One region of the Cupriavidus sp. YAF13 genome, then DNA from elsewhere that is predicted to be linked to it. Evidence: predicted binding sites of a transcription regulator. Region 1 holds the regulator's gene; the other holds the start of a gene.
What was found. The regulator FNR, encoded in region 1, switches genes on or off when oxygen is low (the NO sensors DNR and NnrR bind a similar motif). The targets are predictions, from matches to a motif close to TTGATNNNNATCAA.

Region 1 (3,405 bases):
TTCTATTGCATCGGGTGCCGGACCTGACCGGCAGGAGATCGCCCGGCCACCGGCTTTATCTGCCAGTCGACGGAGCCCTTGCGTCGCGCCTTCCCCCTGATGTGGCGGACCTGTCCGGCGCGGCGTCTATCATCGAACGCGCCGGGTGCAAGAAAATACGGATATCGGGCCTGCTGGCCTATTTCACCCCGCCCTGCCGTAGCTGGTCTTTTGAACCGAATCTTGTGAACCGGACGGCGGATGGGGAACGGTCCCTGGCGCTGATGCCTGCCTTGGTGTTCCTGGCATGCATCCCTGAGCAGCGGATGCTACCTGACGATGCCACGATGAAGTACGCTGCGCGATATCGCTGTTCTTGCGATTGTATGGCATTCCCTGGCAAACCTGCAACCGATTCGCACAGCTACCTCAGCAAGGAAGTGACAGATACACCACGAAACAGCGCTTCAGAAGACCAGACAGAATCCGTGCGCGGCAAGCGTCTCAGGCAAAAGCAGCGCGCGCGCCACCCCGGCCAAGCCAAAGGCCACCACCGCAAGGCCAGCGCCAGCCCGCAACGCCGGGCGCCGCGAAAGCTGCCTGAGATAGCCGGACAGGCCCGAGATCACCAGCAGATTCGGCAGGGTGCCCAGGCCAAACACGGCCATCACCAGCGCGCCCGACGCGGCATTGCCGGCCAGCAATGCCATGGCAAGGGCGCCGTACACCATGCCGCACGGGACCAGCCCCCAGGCCAGCCCCATGCCGTAGCGGCGCAGCAACCGGCCCTGCCCCTGCGCCCGGGCCGCAGCCGGCAAGCGCGCCCCGACGGCGCCAAGGCCGCGCAGCAAGCCGCCCGCGCCACGGGCGGCGAGCCGCTCCAGCCAACCCGTACCCATGGTGCGCCCGCGCAACATCCACAAGCCCGACAACACCAGCATCACACTGCCGATCCCAAACAGCCAGCGCTGCAGCGGCAGGTACTGCGCCCCCCAGACGCCAGCGCCCAGGGCGCCCAGCAAGGCCCCCAGCACCGCATACATGCTAAGCCGCCCGGCATGCATGACAAGCAGTTCCAGCAACCAATGGCCGGGACGCCGGAGCACCGTGGCAGGCACGCGCGCAACGCCGCCCTGCTCCGCCGCCAGCGCGATCCCGCCGCACATGGCGGCGCAGTGCACGCCGCCCAGCAAAGCCAGGGTAAATACGCTGATAAGCACGCCTATGGTCAACTTCTCCTCCCAATCACACAATCGCAACGTCCGGCGCGGTAAAATGCGTCGAACGCGCCCCCGCAGCTCCAAGAGGCGCTATCAACATGAGGCCTTGCGCCCGCGCACACCAGCGCGCTCGCACAACATGACGACGGGCACGGCAAGCCGCGCTGCACAGATAGCGCACTGCCGCAAGACCCGCGCGCCAGGCCGATGTGGATGGCGCTTCCAATCGACGACTCTCAACGTCAAGCTCTCAACTCAATGCGCCTGCCACATCGCGCTTGATTGACTGCGCTAAACCGACAGGCCCCAATTGCTCACCACCATTCCCATTACCGAGATGTCGCCCCGCTGCTCCACTTGCTCGCTCGGCCAGCTCTGCCTGCCCGTCGGCATGTCGCAGCAGGACCTCGAAAAGATGGATACGCTGGTCCAGGACCGGGTGCGCGTACGCAAGGGCGAAACCCTGTACCGCCTCGGCGATCCTCTCACCGCCGTCTACGCGATCCGCTTCGGCACGCTCAAGACCCACCTGACAATGGAAGACGGCCGCTCGCAGATCACGGGCTTCCACCTTCCCGGCGAAGTCGTCGGCCTTGACGGCCTCGGCGAGATGCAGCACGCGTCGGATGCCACCGCGCTGGAAGATACCGAAGTCTGCGTGGTGCGCTTCGGCGATCTCCAGACGTTGTCCAACGTCCTGCCTTCCCTGCAGCACCAGTTCATGCGCCTGATGAGCAAGGAGATCTCGCAGGACCAGGTCATGTTGATCACACTCGGATCGATGCGCGCCGAGGAGCGGCTTGCCGCTTTCCTGATCAACCTGTCCGAGCGCTTGTCCGCGCGCGGCTATTCGGCCTCCGAGTTCGTGCTGCGCATGAGCCGCGAGGAAATCGGCAGCTACCTGGGGCTCAAGCTCGAAACCGTCAGCCGCCTGTTCTCGCGCTTTGCGGAAGCCGGCCTGATCCAGATCCGCCAGCGGCACGTCAAGCTGGTCGACATGGTGGGGATCAAGCAGATCGTCAACAAATCCTGCTGACGTGCTCGTCGCGGGCCGCCCTCGCCCGCGGCGGCACGCCGCGATGCCGCGCCTGCTGGCCTGAACCGGCAAGGCGCGCATCGCAATCACTCCAGCTCGTCCGTGTCCGCCAGCCGCGTGGGCATGGTGTACAGCGTCAAGCCGCTCGACAGCGCGCACAGCACCCACGCGATCAGGAAGCCCACGGTGTAGACCGCCTCCCGCGATGCATCGACCGGCTGGCCGAAGAAGCGCAGGTCGCCGGGATCGACCATGGAGAATACCAGCGCGGTGGTCAGCCCGGCGACCAGGAAAGCGGGCCACAGCACCCACATCAGCCAGCGTAGTCTCATGATCACCTCGCTTGCGCCGCGACCGGCGCTGCCTGGCGTGCCGCGCTGCCCGCCTTCTCGACCACCAGGCCGTGGCGCGCCACCCCTTCCTCAATGGGTGGATCCGGGTGGGTCATAGCCAGCCAGATCGTGACCCCGCAGGCCACCATGGCCACGAACGGCCCACTCATCAGCAGCCACGGCCATGGCTCCTTCCACCAGGGATTGCTTTGCTGCGTCATCTGGCCTCCTCCTCTAGATCTAGATCCCGTATGTTGCGTACGGATTGGTGCATCCAGCGTCCCCGCCGCCTCATAGATTGCGCGGCACGATAAAGCTGGTGCTCTGTCGAATCTCTGCGCCATGGCTGCCCGCGCCCTCGTCGGGCACCGCGGTGACCGTGACCTCGATCTTGTGCGTGCCCTGCGCCGCGGACTCGATCGGCACGCGCACCCGGATGGGAATCAGGCGATTGGATGTGGGTTCCAGGTTGCCGGCAGCGTGATCATATTCCACGGCCAGGCCCTTGAGCTCGCCGCTGCCCGCGCTGACGGCGACGCGCATCGGTGCCTCGGTCGTGTTGATCAGCTGCAGCCGGTACACGTTCTCGATCCAGCGCCCTTCCACCTCACGCCCCAGCGCGCCGCGGTCGCGGATGATATCGACCTTGAGCGGCGTGCGCATGGCCAGCGAGGCCATGAAGCCGGCGACCAGCGCCAGCCATATCACCGAGTAGATCACCGTGCGCGGCCGCACCAGGCGCTTGCGCGCCACGGTCTCGGAGAGCGCGCTGCGCATGGCGTTCTCGGACGTATAGCGGATCAGCCCGCGCGGGTAGGCCATCTTGTCCATGACCTGG
Region 2 (3,405 bases), on a different contig from region 1:
CAGCCCTTCCGCGCGCAGCACACCGAGTTGTTGCGACAAGGTGGGTTGGTGGATGCCGAGCAGCGCTTCGAGCTCGCCCACCGACATCTCGCCCTGGCTGAGCTGGCAAAGCAGCAGCAGCCTGTCTTCATTGGCGAGGGCGCGCAACATGGCGGTGGCGTCGCCCGCGGCGGCGCGCATCGCGTCCAGGCTCAGGGAGGGAGAAGCCGCTTGCATGGGTTCGGCAAAGGCCGGGCGAGACCCCGGCCTGCTAATCAATATACGGTCGAATATTATATCAAAAAGTATATTGATTCCAGTCCAGGCCGACCTTCAATGCGACATCAACACCGGAATGCCGGCGTGGCGCATCAGGGTGCGGGTGGTGCCGCCAGTGACCAGTTCACGCAACCGGGCGTGCCCATAACCACCCGCCACCAGCAGGTCGGCCTGCAAGTGCCGCACCGCATCGAGCAATAGCTCGCCGATCCCGTGGCTGCCTTGCACGGCGTGCATGACGCTGGTGACGCCCTGGCGCGCCAGGTGATCGCGCAGGCCGGCGTGCGCGCCGGGCACATCGGGCATGCCGTGGGCCGCCGAGCCGTCATGCGTGCTGGACGCCGCCACCACGGTGACACGCTTGGCCAGGCGCAGCAGGGGCATCGCATCGGCCACGGCCCGGGCGGCTTCCCGCCCACCATCCCATGCAATGGCCACATGCTCGCAGGGCAAATGCCGCACGCCCGGCGGCACCAGCAGCACCGGGCGGCCAGTGTTGAGCAACACATATTCCGGGGTCTGCGCCACCAGCACGGGAATGGTTTCCGGCCCGGGCAGGCGGGCCAGGACGACCACGTCCGCCACCCGCCCTTGCTGGACCAGCGCCCAGCCCACGTCGTCCTCGATGACCCGGTGGGTGAAACCCACGCCGGGCGCCGCTTCGCGCATGGCCCGATGAAATGCAGCGCTGGCTTCGGCGCCCTGCGCCAGCAACTGGCGCCGGGCCAGTTCCGCGTAGTATCCCGCCTCGTCGCCCGCGCCCCGGAACGGCTCCAGCCGCATGCCGGTGGCCGTCACCCCGATCACATGGCCGGCCGAGCGCTGCGCCAGTTCCGCAGCCAGGTTGACGCGATCCGCACAGCCGGGATCCGCTCCGAGTTCGACCAGCACGGTCTTGAAATCCATGATGTTTTCCCTCCGGTCTGGAGACCCCTGCACACGGTTGCAGGCGTTTTTTGCGACTATCCGAAAATGGACTCTACTCCGTGCGCGGAGCAGCGCAAGCGGGCAATGCGGGCGAATTGCGGCAGATCAATGCCGAGAGCCTGCCCCGCGCGGCCGGCGCGCGGAGCTACGCAAGCGGCGGCAGATCGAGCTGGCTGGCCATTGGCGCCAGCGCACGGATCAGCATGATGCTCATATCAGTGAACGCCAGCGTGCAACTGGCCAGCGTGCCACACCAGTGCGCATCGGCCAGCGTCAGGTTCTCCCAGACCTCGACCGGATGCTCGGGCGGCACGCCCTGCGCCACCAGCCAGGCGGCGATATCGCTGGGCATGAAATCCCATGGGCGCGGAATCACGATGGCGTTGCGCTGGTCCGCCAGCACGTGCACCAGATGGCGCTTGAACGGCTCCAGGTCTCCGCGCCGGTGAAAGGTCAGGAAGGTGGTCTCGTCAAAGCAAACCTTGCCGCGCGCGGCCAGCACCTGGGCCGAAGAGATGCCGGGCACGGTATCCACCGGATGGCCGCATGCCCGCTCGACCCGCTCCAGGTACTGGAATCCGCTGAAATGCATGTCGCCCATGAACAGCACCACGCAGCGCCGGCCGCCATGGTGCTCGGCGGCAACCCAGGCGAGCCGCTCCACCTGGTCCTGGTATCCCATGGTGACCACCCGGGCCGCCGCCGGCACCAGCGGCCGGATGACGTCGATGACCGTGTCGAAGCCGGCCACGATGTCGGCGCCACGGATCAGGTCCGCCACGCCGTGGGTCAGGAAGTCGAGGTGCCCGGGGCCAACGCCGGCGCAGATGATCATGAAGAGTCCCGCTTCGATCGATGCAAATGGGGACGGCGCGCGCATCGCCCCGTCAAGACAGGGCGCGATTATGCCAAGCCATCGGCGCGCGAGGCGGGCGCCGGGGGCCGCCTCGCGCAAAAAAAAGTACTTCAGGATCCAGCCATGGATGCCGATACCTGCTTCAGAGCCGAGTCAATGTCCCGCGAGCCCTACCGGGCAAGGCAGGCATTCTCGGTCGTTAGCGACGTTTACCTCACTCATGCCAGATAGAGACAAAGCGCTCAGCATAGCCGACCCCCATCAGTTGTTCCGCAATTCGCTCGAGCAAGCCACCGACGCCGTCTTCATCCTGAACGCGGACAACAAGGTGATCTTCCTGAACGCTGCTGCGGAGGCACTCTATGGCGCATCCCGTACGCAGGTCTTCGGCATGAACGTCGAGGCGCTCGTGCAAAAGCTGCCGGATGCCGACGCGAAGCGCGCCCAGCCCTTGCCCGCCGTCCAGATCCTGAGGCCGGATGGTGAACTTCGCTTTGGCCATGTCGCGGAATCCAGCACCCGCCTGGGCGACGTTACGCTGCGCACGCTGCTGGTCAAGGTGCCCAGCCACCAGGATGCCAGCCGCGACGATCACCCGCTGCTATCCGTCATTGCCGACGAGATCGACAGCGCCGTGCTGGTGGTCGATGCCGACTGGCACATCGTGTACGCCAACGCCGGGCTCACGCGCATGCTGGGCTACAAGCCCAGCGAGCTGACCGGCAAGACCCCGCGCGAGATACTGGCCGGCGAGTTCACCGATCCCGGCGTGATGCAACGCTTGCATGCCCAGCGCTCATCCCCGGGCGGCGAGCGCCACGAGGCCCTGGTGTATGCGCGCAACGGCAGCGCGCTGTGGGTCTGCGCCACCGTCCGCCATCTGGTCAGCGCGACTGGCGACCGGCATCACGCCATCGTCATCCTGTCCGACATCACCCAGCAGCGGACCTACGAGATGCTGCAGCGAAAGGTCCTGCAAGCCATGGTGATGGAGCAGCCGCTGCCCGCCGTGATGGAGTTGATCTGCGAAGAAGTACAACGGGTGGCACCCTCCGTGATCGCGTCCGTGCTGCGGGTGGACGCCGACGGGCGCATGCACCCGCTGGCCGCGCCCGGCCTGCCGCCCGAGTATTCGGCCGCGCTGGACAGCCTGATCATCGGGCCGTCCGTGGGCTCCTGCGGCACGGCCGCCTGGCTGGGCGAGCCGGTGGTGGTCAGCGATATCGCCAACGATCCGCTTTGGGCGGATTTTCGCGATCTTGCCCTGCCCCTCGGCCTGGCGGCATGCTGGTCCTATCCGATCAAGGCCAGCGATGGCCGCGTGCTTGCCACGCTGGCCTTCTACTGCCGCACCGTCCGCCGGC

Region 2: a site for FNR is predicted at 1,281-1,294, ahead of AB4061_RS05265 (universal stress protein). Genes of this name have one in related genera too.

The regions. Positions count from the first base shown of each region.
Region 1 is NZ_JBFRDD010000079.1:22,915-26,319, forward strand. It holds gene AB4061_RS37405 (sulfite exporter TauE/SafE family protein) at 447-1,211, opposite strand; gene fnr (fumarate/nitrate reduction transcriptional regulator Fnr) at 1,510-2,235, shown strand; gene AB4061_RS37415 (hypothetical protein) at 2,322-2,567, opposite strand; gene AB4061_RS37420 (membrane protein) at 2,570-2,788, opposite strand; gene ccoG (cytochrome c oxidase accessory protein CcoG) at 2,859-3,405, opposite strand, start outside.
Region 2 is NZ_JBFRDD010000004.1:56,506-59,910, reverse strand. It holds gene AB4061_RS05270 (metalloregulator ArsR/SmtB family transcription factor) at 1-216, opposite strand, end outside; gene AB4061_RS05265 (universal stress protein) at 313-1,164, opposite strand; gene AB4061_RS05260 (cobalt-precorrin-7 (C(5))-methyltransferase) at 1,331-2,020, opposite strand; gene AB4061_RS05255 (sensor domain-containing protein) at 2,262-3,405, shown strand, end outside.